Regions from separate parts of the Oceanobacillus sp. B139/18 genome, predicted to be linked through region 3. Evidence: riboswitches for the same ligand, from Rfam matches in the RefSeq annotation. Region 3 holds a riboswitch; each other region holds the start of a gene.

Region 1 (3,596 bases), on a different contig from region 3:
TCTTCCTGTGACTCATAGCCTTTCATATATTTAATTCGCCTTTGGGCGGCTGACTGGCTTACTTGTTCATCCGCGTGGTAGGAGGAGCGTACTAACGGTCCAGCTTCACAATGCGAGAAGCCTTTTTCAAGGGCGATATTTTTCAATTCTTCAAACTCATCGGGATGATAGTACCGTTCCACATTTAAATGCTTTTTGGTCGGCTGTAAATATTGCCCGATAGTAACTATATCCACATCATGCGCCCGCAGGTCATCCATTGCCTCGATAAGTTCTTCTTTTGTTTCTCCCAAGCCTACCATAATACTTGATTTCACAGGAGTGTCCGGAGCAATTTCTTTAACACGCTGTAACAGCTGCAAGGACCGGTCATATCTTGCAATTGCCCGAACACGTTTCGTTAAACGTCTCACCGTTTCAATATTATGATTGAAAATATCCGGTTCGCTGTCCATCAGTGTATGTAAGCTTTCATAGTCCCCTTTCATATCCGAAGGGAGAACTTCTATTGTACAGCCTGGATTCTGATGACGAACTGCACGGACTGTGTTGGCAAAAACAGCAGCTCCCCCGTCCTCCAGGTCATCACGCGCAACTGCTGTTATAACGACATGCTTTAATCCCATAATTTCAACAGAGTCAGCGACCCGCTTTGGTTCTCCCAGGTCAACTCCGCTTGGAAGACCAGTTTTTACGGCACAGAATCGGCAGCCGCGTGTACAGGTATCTCCTAAAATCATGAAAGTTGCCGTTTTTCGCTCGCTCCAGCATTCATAAATATTCGGACACTTTGCTTCCTCACAAACTGTGTTCAGCCGTTTATCCCGCATTAAGTTCTTTAATTTTTTGTATGATTCATTGGTGTTGATTTTTGTTTTCAGCCATTCTGGTTTACGAATATATTCTGATTGTTTAGCCAATGCCAGCACGCTCCTTGTTTGAGTTGATATTCCACGCTTCCGTTTCATACTTTGATTGTGCTAATTGCTCTACTTCATCCCACTCAGCCTTGGTTAATTGCAGAGGATGAAATTCTAAACCTAAACCTTCCTTGAACCCTTCTTTGAATGCATCCGTCAGCATATCATACCGATGCTCTCGATTCGTTAATTGATTAATCGTCACCGCTTTTTTAGAAAATGCTGCCCGGCTTCGTTCTCTTATTTTTTCGGAAGAGAATACAAATAAATCAAAAAGCATGTTTGTATTCATGCTCATAGGAATAGACCCATGCTGCATCAATACACCTTTTTTCCTTGTCTGTGCGTTTCCAGAAAGCTTTTTACCGTCAACAACCATTTCATAGAACGCAGGTTTTTCGAAGCATATTGCTGTCCTTCCTCTGGCACTTTCTCTGTCCAGTGTTGCATATTCTGCAGGAATCCCTAAATTGCGATATCCTTCAAATATTCCTTCTGCCAGTACATGGTAGGCCTCTTGTACAGATACAGGAATATCTGGATCACTCTCTGTAATAACCAAACTATACGTTAATTCATCGTCATGAAGCACAGCACTGCCGCCGGTCAAACGACGGACGAACTGACACTGATGGCGCTCCACTGCTTCCAGATCAATTTTCTTATCGACTTTTTGAAAGTAGCCAATCGATAAACTGGGCTTTTCCCAGCCATAGAAACGTAATGTCGGCGGAATTTTACCTTCTTGATGCCAATTGATCAAGCACTCATCAAAAGCCATGTTCCATGCAGCACCACGGAATCCTGTATCGATAAACGCCCACTGTTTCTTCAATTTCGTCACCTCCAATGAACAAATTACTTGTTGCAGGAGCTGCTCCCTGTTATGCCAAGCTTCTTAGCGGCCCTTCCTGATCATCAAGCTTAAAAGATATAAGCGAAATGGGGAATATATTCAATAAAAAAAGAGCCCATTCCATAGAATGCAGCCTTTGATAGATTTATTGATAAATGGATAAATTATCTAATTCCTTATCGACTGCACATTCCCCACGCTAGGATTATCTAGTTCGGGTGCCAAGGGTCAATACAGAATGTCTTTCTCAGCTTAACAGCTCCCCCAGTGCATAATACTTATTCAGTTTACAAATTAAGTCTACTGGTAATTTTTATAATTGTAAAGAAAAATACAATAATTAGCATTTACAATTTGCAGATATGTAAAAACAGGAGCCAGCTTTTGAGAAAGCTGGCTCCTGTTTTTTAATTCTCATAATTTTCTTTGACAACACTGGCACATCTAGCACATAGTGTTGGATGATCTTTGTCTTCGCCTACTGTTTCTGAAACAACCCAGCAGCGTTCACACGTTTCTCCAGGATGTTTTTCAACAGCAACCTCAACATAATCATATGCTTTGCCTGTTCCTTTTTCATCTGCGATAACTGCTTCTGAAACAATAAAGTATTGATGCAGATGCGAAATGTTTTCAAGCACCTGCTTCGTTTCTTCATCAAGCGGCACGATTGTAATTTTAGCTTCCAATGATTTCCCGATAACCTTTTCGCTTCTTGCTTCTTCGAGTGCTTTCAGAACATCATCTCTTACTTCCATAAAGTGATCCCATTTTCCGACAATGTCTTTTGCACCTGCAACCTCCCGCGGCTCAGGAATATCTGTTAAGTGAACCGTTTCTTCCTCCACTCCAGGAATGTATTCCCAAACTTCTTCCGTTGTATGCGGAATAATTGGAGCAAGCAATTTCACAAGTGTTGTTAAAATTTCATAGTAGCCTGTTTGAAGACTGCGGCGGCGCGGGTGGTCTGCAGCTTCAATATACAGGATATCCTTCGCAAAATCTAAATAGAAGGAGCTTAAATCAACAGCACAGAAATTATGGACTTGGCTGATTACTGGTGCAAATTCAAAGTGCTCATAATTATCACGTGCATTATTTAAGATCTGCTGCAGACGATAAAGCATATAACGGTCTACTTCCTGCAATTCTTCATCCTTCACGCGATCTTTGCTAGGATCAAAATCAGCAAGGTTCGCCAGTAAGAAACGGAAGGTATTCCGGATTTTACGATAGCTTTCTGAAGTCTGTTTTAAAATAGCATCCGAGATACGCACATCTGCCTGATAATCCACGCTGGAAACCCACAGACGCAAAATATCAGCACCTAATTGTTTTTGTACTTTGGACGGATCAACCGTATTTCCTAATGACTTACTCATCTTGCGGCCATTTCCATCCAGGGCGAACCCATGACTGATAATATTTTTAAATGGCGCTTTACCCGTTACTGCGACGGAAGTAGATAATGAAGAGTTAAACCAGCCGCGATACTGATCACTTCCTTCTAAATATACATCAGCCGGACGATCAAGTTCTTCCCGGTTCATCAGTACACCTTCATGTGAGGAGCCTGAATCGAACCAAACATCCATAATATCGACTTCTTTAGTAAACTTGCCATTTGGACTATGCTCTGATGTAAATCCATCCGGCAATAAATCCTTCGCTTCTCTTTCAAACCAGACATTGGAACCATGCTCACGGAAGAGTTCGGATACATGCGAAATCGTTTCATCTGTAATGATTGCTGTTCCGTCTTCCCCATAAAATACTGGAATCGGAACTCCCCAGGCACGCTGTCTGGAAATACACCAATC
Region 2 (3,596 bases), on a different contig from region 3:
GATGATTGAAGTGGAAGCTCCAATTCTCGCCCATCTTTCAGTTCGAGTCCAATTACCTCTTCCCGATACTGTTTTTTTAGCTGTTTTGGTTCGTCTAAAAGCTGGACAACCCCTTTATTTAAAAAGGCTACCTGGCTGCATAGATGATCTGCTTCCTCCATATCATGCGTGGTCAGAAAAATAGTCGTTCCCTGTCGATTCAGTTCTTTTAAACCGTTATGAATATGTTTTGAATTCGCAGGATCCAATGCCGATGTCGGCTCATCTAAAAATAACAACTCAGGCTTATGCAAAAGTGTTCTTGCCAATAATACGCGCTGTGTCATTCCTTTAGACAGCTTAGCAACCTGTGTTTTTTTCTCCGAACCTAAATTAACTGCTTCCAGCGCCTCATCGATCCGCTGTAAAGATGTACCATATAAATCTGCATAAAGCTTTAAGTTATCATAAATAGTCAGCCGTGCGTATAAACCGCTATTATCCGTCACAACCCCAAAGCGTTTTCGATATTCCGGTGTATTTAATTTGGAAACAGGTTCTCCAAAGACCTTCGCTGTCCCTGCTGTCGGCCTCATTTGTCCAGTTAAAATTTTTATAGTTGTTGTTTTCCCAGAGCCGCTCGGACCTAAAAACCCAAATGTTTCACCCTTTTTCACTTGAAAAGAAACATTGTTTAATGCTTGCTTTTTACCAAAAATCTTCTCTAAAGATATCACTTCAATCATATTCTCCATCCCTGAAACCTCCTGTATCAGTTAAGTTGCCTGTGACTACAGAATAGCTTCTTTTCAACAATGGTGCAGTATATTTTCGACGAATGGAGTATATATCACATTGAATTATGCTTATTCTACCCCCAATAATTCTTTCAGCTCGTTCAACTTTGATTTCGATAATGGAACCTCAGAGCTTTTTTTATCTACAAGAGATAAGCTGTAGCTGTTTCTCGTCCATGTAATTACTTCTCTTATTTTTTGAAGATTCACAATATAAGAACGGTGACAGCGAAAGAATCCTTGATGAGACAAGCGCTGTTCCAATTCTTTTAAGGTAAAACCTGTAGGAAACCCCTCTCCGCGAGTATACAGATAGGATTGTCCTTCCTGACTTTCGATGTAATCAATCTCCTGCGGATCAAATAAAATAATCTTATCCTCTACTTTTGCGGAGATTTTATTTAACTGGAAAGTTTGCTTTATTTGAACCGCTTCTTCTGCTGTTTCTTTAACATTTGTTTCTGTGGAGGTTAAACGTTCTTTCTCCTCTGTTTCCACGTCCATTTGCTGTATCCCTTGCTCATTTAGACGATAGACCGTATCCGAAATGGTCACAGCACTCTCCGTACTTGTCGTTAAAATCAATACCGCTTTTTGCTGTTTCTGCAGCAATTCGACAAATTGATGGAGGACCCGTTTCGTTTCTAAATCTACATTGACCTCAGGCTCTTCGAAGATAACCACTTCCGCCTCCTGCATTAATATTCTGCCAAACTGAACACGACGCTTTTCAGAACGATTGAGCTGATGCATCTTCCATTTCGCTTTTTCCTCCAGTTGGATTTGCAATAGTACTTCCTTTATGGAAGTCTTGCTTTGATATAAAGAGCCGATAAATTTCAAATATTCCTGTACCTTCAATCTTTCATAAATGCCCTCTTCATACCAGCAAATCCCTAAAGAAGAAACGTATTTCTGCTTATCCTCCTGTAATGTCTGTTGCTTGATTTGAATCGATCCATTCCGCACATTTTCTTTTCCGATAATCATCTGCAGCAACACCGCACGTATATTAACAGTGGATTGAATTGCCTTTATTTCTCCAGGTTTTACTTCTATATCTATTTTCGGAAATAAGGTCTGGTCTCCCTGACGATATTCCATTCCGTTTATGCTTAACATGTTTCATTCCTCTTTCTATTGATAACATCCTTTATATGAGCTTGCAGTCTAATGATTATTTCATGACAAACCGTTGAATCTTTGATACAGTAGACTCAAAGATAATAATGAAAAGCAACTACTAGGGGAGCCCAACATCGCGGGCTGAGAGGGAAGCATGCTTACTTTCCGACTCTTACAAACCTGATCTGGCTAATACCAGCGTAGGGAAGTAGTCAATCAACATATGATTACTCTCAGTATACCAAATCAGGCTTCTCGATAAAGCCTGATTTTTTATTTTTACAAAGTAGTTACCTTTTCATTTCCCTTAAATTAGAAGGAGATGATTGGATTGAAAAATCGCACACGCCTGTTAACAATGATGGCTGTACTTGTTGCTATCGGAACGATTGGATCACAATTGCTCTGGTTTCCTGCCGGAGTTGCCAGAGCCTATCCTGTTCAACACGCTATCAATGTTATTGCCGGGATTATGCTCGGGCCGGGTCCGGCAGTTATTGTCGCATTGATGATTAGCCTGCTCCGAAACCTTTTAGGACTGGGAACCTTGGTTGCTTTTCCTGGAGCAATGATTGGAGCTTTTGCTGCTGGGGTATTGTATAAGAAAACGCAGAAATATCCAATGGCAGCTCTTGGAGAAATTATTGGCACCGGAATTATCGGCTCTTTCTTTGCAGTTCCGATAGCCAATCTGCTTATGGGAAGCTCTGCGGGAGCATTTGCCTTTATCCCGGCATTTGTTGTAAGCAGTGTCTCTGGTGCATTGATTGGCTGGCTGTTAGTCAGCCGTCTCCCGGCACAGCAGTTTTCTTTAACAAAATAATTTACTTTATTCTATCCAAGGAGGATTTTTATTATGAGTCAGGTTCGTTGTGCATTAACCATTGCCGGTACAGACCCTAGCGGTGGCGCCGGTATTCAAGCAGATTTAAAAACATTTCAGGAGTTAAAAACCTATGGCATGTCCGTGATCACTTCCGTTGTAGCTCAAAATACGACAGGGGTCCGCTCTGTAGAGCATATGCCGCTTTCCATGATTGAGGACCAGCTGGATGCAGTGTTAGAAGATATGCCCATCCATGCTGTGAAAACAGGAATGATTGCAAGTAAGCAGATGATGGAATTAATCGTAAAAAAATTGGAGAAGGTTGATGCACCTTATGTCATGGACCCAGTGATGGTGGCTACCAGCGGGGACTCATTGATTGATGAAGAGGGCCGCAGCTTTTTACGGCAATACCTTCTTCCATTAACAACGGTTGCAACACCGAATATTCCGGAGGCAGAATTCCTGACTGGACGATCCATTACAACTGAAGATGATATGAAAGGCGCAGCCGAATACCTTGTTCATGAATATGGTGTAGATGCAGCCTTAATAAAAGGCGGCCATTTAAAAGGACAAGCAATCGATTTTCTTTATGACGGGAAAAAAATGCATAGCTATGCTGCAGAACGCATTGATACGAAGAATACGCACGGAACAGGCTGTACCTATGCCGCTGCGATTGCTGCTTATTTGGGGAAAGGCTGTCCGCTTCCGGAAGCAGTAAAAAAAGCAAAAGCATTTGTGACTGCTTCCATTTCGAAATCCTTTGACCTTGGAAAAGGGAACGGCCCGACAAATCATTGGGCTATCCGGGAAACCACAGAAAGGAAGATTACGCATGAATCCTGATATTATTCAGCAAGCCA
Region 3 (3,596 bases):
TCAAAGAAAGAAGGACAATCGGAGCAAATACACCCGCTCCATTAAACTGTGTCATCATCCGACGACTAAAATACCCTAAACCAGCTTGTGCACCCAGCCACTCTCCAATTGCCGCTCCAATCACGCTCATTGGCACCGCTACTTTTAGCCCTGAAAAAAAAGAAGGCAGTGCGGATGGGACTTCTAATTTGAAAAAAAGAGCTCTTTTAGATGCACCTAATGTTTGAAATAATTCTTTCAGCTCTTTACTTGTTGATCGAAAACCATCGAAAGTACTGACAGTAATTGGAAAAAAGGTAATGATAATTGTAACGATAACTTTACTCCAGATGGAATAACCGAACCAAAGTACAAAAATGGGCGCCAATGCAATAATAGGAATAGTTTGTGATGCAATTAAAATAGGATAAATCGCTTGTTGTAATGTTTTAGATAGATTCATGCTTATTGCTAAAGCAACTCCCAGTACCAATGAAATCCCAAGACCAATGATAATAACAGCAAGCGTCATAGGAAGATGATGCAACAAGAGCTCTGTTTTTAATTCCCATAGCTTCTTCACGATTTCGGTTGGCGCTGGCAAAATAAATGATGTAGCGACAAACCCCGCTCCCGCTTCCCATATAAGCAAAAAGATTGTGATTAAAATAATAGAATAAAGATAATTTTTCATGCATTACACCCTCATCCGAAACTGATCTAGTAAATCATTTTTTAGCTCCGTCACTTCCTCTTTATCTAAATCGTATTGTCGTCTTGGACGTTCTAAAGGTACTTTAATTTCTTTTAATGTTGTAAATGGGGTATCCGTAATGACGAAAATGCGGTCAGACAAAAATAATGCTTCTGAAATATCATGTGTTATAAACAAAATAGTAGATTGCTGTTGTTCCCACTGTTCTAATAACCATTCCTGCATATATAACCTGGTCATTGCATCTAAGGCTGAAAAAGGTTCGTCCAACAACAACACATTAGATCCGGATAACGTGGCTCTTAAAAAGGAAACCCGTTGCCGCATCCCCCCAGATAATTCATGAGGGTATTTATTCTCGTATCCTTTTAACCCAAAGGCCTCCAGCAAGTTTTGAACAGTTCTTCTATCGAGATGATTTTCCTTTTGCAGTTCCAATGGAAGAGCTGCATTTTGTTGAACAGTCCGCCATGGCATCAATAAATCCTGTTGAGGCATATAACCAACTTTTCCAGAACGATTGGTTACTGGATCCTCGTTTAAATAGATAGTTCCGCTTTTCAGTTCCTCCAATCCGACAATTAGACGGAAAATTGTCGACTTGCCGGACCCACTTGCACCGATAATGCTTACAAATTCACCATCCGCAATAGAAAGATTCATATTTTTTAATATAGGAATTTTCCCTGCATCATTTTTGTAATAGAAATTTACGTTTTGAAACTGAAGAGCTATTTTTTTATTTTGTTCTCTCATCCTTCGTTCTCTACCTTCTTTCTAACAAAGAGTGTATTATTATGTCTTAAAAGCAATCATCAGCTAATCGAAAATGCATCCCTCCTTCCAAATAAAAAATACCCCAGACATGAAGCCCAGGGTACATACATTTCCTTATGATAGAAATTACTTTGCATGTTCCCTACGCTGGTCTCAACCAGATCAGGTTCTAAGGGTCTATATCTTACGGATAGTATCTCAACCAGCAACACTGGTCCCCCTACATTCTTATTAAATTGGTATCTCTTTTATTGAATTTATGACATAAGCATTAAAAAACCCATTCAACGAATACAGATGAATGGGAAATGAATACATAACTAGATTATTATCTACTTAAGTAAGTCATCACTTCCCTACGTTAGTCTTAACTAAATCAGGTTATAAGAGTCAAGTTTCCTTTCTCAGCGATAAAAATCGCTCCCCTAGTGATTATAGAAATATGAAATTTTTGATTCTATAAATGAACTTGTATGATTGAAAAATACGTTAAAATTCACAATGTTATTTTCATCAGCCACATCTATAGAGAACTGTAGGAAAAATAACTTAAAGTAGAATCTATTTAAACATATAAAATTATAATATGCAAATTATTCTAATTTATCTTTTAAAATCATGAGATTTGTTTGTATATAAAAAAAGATATATCCGCCTATTTTAATATGTTTTCAGGTGAAATTTGGTGAAATAATATAGGATATACAACGGTATAATAAAATAAAAAGAATAACTTTTACTGAGATACTCCTGTTATATGAGGATAGGAGCATCTATTATTTCTAAAGGTATTTTATAATAAATAAAACAGATTAAAAAGAACAGCTCAGCTTGGCTTACATAGCTGTCCTCTTGTAAACGGGACTCTTGTTACTGGAGAAGTGATATTATTTGGAAATCCTGAAGACAACCTTTTAGAACGAATAAATCCTATAGCTGCAATTAAATTCAATTATTGAGAAACCTAAAAAGTGACTTCCATGGATGCAAAGAAGTCACTTTTTATACGAATTGATTTCCCCTCAATTATTTCCTTTATATGTCCGATAGAAAATTACTGTAACTTTATCATTTATTACAGCAATCATTAACCAGCCAGCTTCTGCTTCCTCTCCTCCTCTTTTTCCTTTCTCCGTACTTCTCTAAATTTATTTGTTTCAGATACAATCACGCCGGATAATAAACAGAGCGCAATCAAGTTGGGCACTGCCATTAATCCATTGAATATATCCGCAAGATCCCATACTAACTGCACAGATTGAACCGCACCAAACAGGATAACCAGACAGAAAATGATTTTATAATAGATTGTATTTCGATCTCCAAAAATATAACCGAAGCATTTCTCCCCATAATAGGACCAGCCCAGAATAGTGGAATAAGCAAAGAAAATAAGGCCGAATACAACAATATAATTACCTAATCCAGGCAAGAAAAAGTCAAAAGCTTCTCCTGTAATGACAGGTGCTGCATCTGCTCCAAATTGCAAATGCAGCCCGCTCATCACCACAACAAGTCCGGTAATCGTACAAACCACGATCGTATCCAGAAATGTTCCTGTCATCGATACTAACGCCTGCCGCCCTGGATAATCCGTCTTCGCTGCCGCTGCCGCAATTGGCGCTGAACCAAGACCCGCTTCATTGGAGAACACCCCGCGGGCAATCCCGTATCGAATCGCTAAACCGATAGCTCCCCCGCCGACAGCTTCCGGATTAAATGCAGCCTCAAAAATAACTGCAAACGCCGCAGGAACTTCCGTAATATTTAAAATAACAATAATCAGTCCGCCAGCTATATAAAACAAAGCCAGAAATGGGACAAAGATAGCAGTTACTCTTCCAATGCCTCTCACTCCGCCAAGCAAAACTAATGCAGTGAGCGCCATCAAGATGATTCCCGTAACCCATGGGTTAATATTAAAAGTAGCTTGTAAGGAACCGGCAACAGTATTCGATTGCGTCATATTTCCAATTCCAAAGGATGCTAAAAAGCCAAACAGCGCAAACAAAACAGCTAACCATTTCCAGCCCAATCCCTTTTCAATATAATACATTGGACCGCCTGATATTTCCCCTTTATGATTGACGGTACGGTATTTAACAGCTAAGATAGCTTCACCATA
Region 4 (3,596 bases), on a different contig from region 3:
GATGATATGGCTGCAATTGCCCAGTTAGATAAGTACCGGCTCTCACATGTATTTAAAGAGAAGGTGGGTGTTTCGCCATTTTCATGGCTGCAAATCTATCGTATTCAACGCAGTTTGGATAAACTGCAATTTACCGATACGACGATATTGCAGGTTGCGATGGATTCGGGATTTTCTTCTGTTTCTGTCTATAATCGTCTATTCAAGAAACTGTATGGTATGAGGCCAAGCTATTTTCGCAGGTTAAGCAATACATAAACTCCAGCCAGAATCATCATACATGCCCCGCAGATGATAAAAATCAGGTGTATGGAGACCCAATAAGATACAAGTCCGAAGAAACCTAAAGAAATAAAATTAGAAAAATAAAGCAGGACGGCATTGAAACTGAAACCTCTTCCCAGCATGTCTGGCGGAATATACTTTTGCAGTAAATAGACCCTGGATAATCCAGACAGCGGCAATCCGACTGCTACCCAGATAATTCCCAAAAAAAGCAGGGGGACAGCTGGTAAACCTCCTAAGAATAAAATGCCTGTCCCCCAGATAAGGGAGCTGAGAAGGTAGGTTTTTAGCGTAAATTGTTTAAAGATATAGGGAATAATCAGATTCACAATAATAACAATAATTCCAAACCATCCTGTTACAACGCTGTACCATACTTCTGCATTCGCCATCGTTTCTTGTAACAGTAATAACAGCCCAACCTGCCAAACCCAGGTGTTAAAGAAAACAATAAAAGCTGTCATCTCAAATAAGGAACGGATGGTTTTATGAGAACGGGGCCATATAGCAAATTCCCGGATGGCTGTGAATATATTAAAATGCTTTTTATCTGTCTGCTCTTCCTTTAAGGGAATGAATGATAGAAAAAGCGCGCTCAATAGATAGCTGAGTGCATCCAGCGTGAAAAAGTGGATTACACCAATGGTATTCATGAAGATAATGCTGAAAACAGGTCCTAAAACAGTCATTCCCCTTGTAACAGTGTCCGTTAAACTATTTACTGCGGGCCTCTCCCTTTCACTCGTGATAAGCGGGATGATTGCCCGATGCGCCGGATTATATAAGCATCCGCATAAATGAATCAAGATGCTTACAATAATTAGATGCCAGTAAGCAAGCTGATTGGAGAAGTCTAACAAAACTAACCCGATGAGAAGTGGAGAACGAAATAAATCGATACGAATTAACCATTTCATTTTAGAAATCCAGTCAGCAATAACTCCTCCAATCAATCCGAACAGCAGATAAGGAGCAACTTGAGCGATAGCAATCCCTGTGGTATACGCATTAGAAGCAGTTAAATCATAAGCAAGAAATAAAAGAGCCATGCCAGTCATCACATTCCCCAAATTGGAACTGGCAGTAGCAAGCAGATAGTTTCGGACACGTTTATTTTTTTTTATGATAGTTATGTACACTAGCTGTAACCTCCTTTGTAAGAAGGTTACAACGTATTCTGGATTTCATCTGTATTGATATTGCGCAAAAAAACAGCAATATGTATGTAGACAAGCGGGTATAGAATCATCCTTTCTTAAATTCTGCTTTACGCTTACAAATTCGTATGGTAACCTAAAAGGGATAAATACATACGCAATGGATCCACTAGGGGTGCTTATTAAGCTGAGAGAGGCATATTGTCTTGACCCTTACCAACCTGATCTAGTTCGTACTAGCGGAGGGAAGTGGGCGGATATGCCTTTAGGCAAATGAACCAAACTTTTCTGCCGCTCTCTAAATCAGGAGGCGGTTTTTTTTGCGTGCTGAAAAGGAGGTTTTTGAATGGATAGGGTAATTCAGGAGATTCGAAATCGAGAAGACGAATTAATAGCGCTTGTCAGTGATTTGATTCGTTTTGAAACACCAGCCCCGCCTGCAAGAAATACAGAGGCTATCCAAGCTTACATTGCGAACTACTTGAAGGAAATGAATTTTGAAACAGAACAATGGGAGGTTTATCCCGGTGACCCGAATGTCGTCGGCTGTTTACGTGGAACTGCTTCCGATACATACAACAGCTTGATTCTTAATGGGCATGTGGATGTCGCTTCTATAGAGGAAGGTGAAAACTGGAAGCATGCGCCATTTCAGCCAGCAGTGGAAGGACGTACATTATTTGGGCGGGGTGCAGCAGATATGAAAGGCGGTCTGGCAGCGTGTTTATTTGCGATGCGCATATTGCATGACCACCAGATTCGCCTTGGCGGGGATGTTATTCTGCAGTCCGTCATTGGGGAAGAGGTTGGGGAAGCAGGGACGAAGCAATGTGGAGAACGCGGGTATACAGCGGATTATGCCATCGTTGCAGATACAAGTCATTGTGAAATACATGGGCAAGGAGGCGTTATTACCGGCTGGATCACAGTGAAAAGTCCAATCACGCACCATGATGGTACACGTCGCCAGCTCATTCATGCAGGCGGCGGGATGAAAGGAGCCAGCGCCATTGAAAAGATGAATAAGCTCCTTATTGCGTTGCAGGAGCTGGAGCGACATTGGGCAGTGACCAAATCCTATCCAGGCTTTCCCCCAGGAACCAATACCATCAACCCGGCAGTGATTGAAGGAGGCAGACATGCTGCTTTTATTGCTGATGAATGCCGCCTATGGATTACCGTTCATTATTATCCCGATGAGACTTCTGAGCAGGTTGCTGCAGAAATTGAGTCCCATTTACGCAAGACGGCTGAAGCGGATGTCTGGATGCGGGATAATCCACCCGCCTTTGAATGGGGAGGCGAATCGATGATTGTGGACCGCGGTGAAATTTTCCCGTCTTTCTCCGTAGATAAAGAACATGCTGCTTTTGCGATGTTACAGGAGAGTCATAGCAAAGCTTTTGGCGAGGAAGCGAAAGTCCGAATGTCTGAAACAGTAACTGATGGCGGCTGGCTTGCAGCATACGGGATTCCGACGGTCTGCTATGGACCTGGTGAATTGAAGCACGCCCATGCCGTGGATGAGCAGGTAAACATCGACGAGTTAGTAGATTATACAGTGTCCCTGCTGCAATTTATTTTGAAATGGTGTCAAACAGAAAAACAGAAATAAGGCATTTATAAAAATGATGGAAAAGGGAGCGCATATACATGAAATTTACAGAACGTATTCGCAAGACAGCAGATTCGATTTGGGAGAAAAGCCACCAGCATCCATTTGTACAGGGGATTGGTAATGGAACACTCGATATGGAGTCATTTAAATTCTACATGTGTCAGGATTACAAGTATTTGATAGAGTACTCAAAAGTAATTGCGATGGGAACGGTGCTTGCAAAAGATTTAGATACCATGTCCGGCTTTGCTAAATCGCTGGATGAAACCCTGAATTTCGAAATGGAGCTTCATCGTCAGTATGCCGAGCGTCTCGGTATTTCCAGGGAGGAACTAGAATCTACGGTTCCAGGGCCTGTAACGCTGGCCTACAGCAGTAATATGATTGCAGAGGCACAGAAAGGTTCTTTAGCAGCATTGATTGCAGCGATTCTGCCGTGTGCCTGGAGTTATTATGAAATTGGTCTGGAGCTGGCAAAAAAGCCGGGTGCGCTGGAGCATGAACAGTATGGGGAATGGGTGAAAATGTACAGCTCG

The links. A riboswitch is a leader RNA that binds a small molecule or an ion and turns the genes downstream of it on or off. The one in region 3 is predicted to bind thiamine pyrophosphate.
Region 1: another riboswitch for thiamine pyrophosphate. It lies ahead of ACZSMY_RS01280 (lipoate--protein ligase family protein); the one in region 3 lies ahead of ACZSMY_RS14420 (ABC transporter ATP-binding protein).
Region 2: another riboswitch for thiamine pyrophosphate. It lies ahead of thiW (energy coupling factor transporter S component ThiW); the one in region 3 lies ahead of ACZSMY_RS14420 (ABC transporter ATP-binding protein).
Region 4: another riboswitch for thiamine pyrophosphate. It lies ahead of ACZSMY_RS15935 (acetylornithine deacetylase); the one in region 3 lies ahead of ACZSMY_RS14420 (ABC transporter ATP-binding protein).

The regions. Positions count from the first base shown of each region.
Region 1 covers NZ_JBVFXI010000001.1:270,576-274,171, reverse strand. The annotation lists gene lipA (lipoyl synthase) at 1-920, opposite strand, end outside; gene ACZSMY_RS01280 (lipoate--protein ligase family protein) at 913-1,755, opposite strand; TPP riboswitch at 1,950-2,052, opposite strand; gene ileS (isoleucine--tRNA ligase) at 2,184-3,596, opposite strand, start outside.
Region 2 covers NZ_JBVFXI010000009.1:91,373-94,968, forward strand. The annotation lists gene ACZSMY_RS20640 (ABC transporter ATP-binding protein) at 1-734, opposite strand, end outside; gene ACZSMY_RS20645 (LytTR family transcriptional regulator DNA-binding domain-containing protein) at 846-1,898, opposite strand; TPP riboswitch at 2,012-2,125, shown strand; gene thiW (energy coupling factor transporter S component ThiW) at 2,260-2,724, shown strand; gene thiD (bifunctional hydroxymethylpyrimidine kinase/phosphomethylpyrimidine kinase) at 2,758-3,579, shown strand; gene thiM (hydroxyethylthiazole kinase) at 3,569-3,596, shown strand, end outside.
Region 3 covers NZ_JBVFXI010000004.1:366,073-369,668, reverse strand. The annotation lists gene ACZSMY_RS14425 (ABC transporter permease) at 1-673, opposite strand, end outside; gene ACZSMY_RS14420 (ABC transporter ATP-binding protein) at 677-1,450, opposite strand; TPP riboswitch at 1,594-1,703, opposite strand; TPP riboswitch at 1,808-1,908, opposite strand; gene ACZSMY_RS14415 (alanine/glycine:cation symporter family protein) at 2,559-3,596, opposite strand, start outside.
Region 4 covers NZ_JBVFXI010000005.1:213,283-216,878, reverse strand. The annotation lists gene ACZSMY_RS15945 (helix-turn-helix transcriptional regulator) at 1-258, shown strand, start outside; gene ACZSMY_RS15940 (MFS transporter) at 231-1,424, opposite strand; TPP riboswitch at 1,604-1,707, shown strand; gene ACZSMY_RS15935 (acetylornithine deacetylase) at 1,789-3,057, shown strand; gene tenA (thiaminase II) at 3,096-3,596, shown strand, end outside.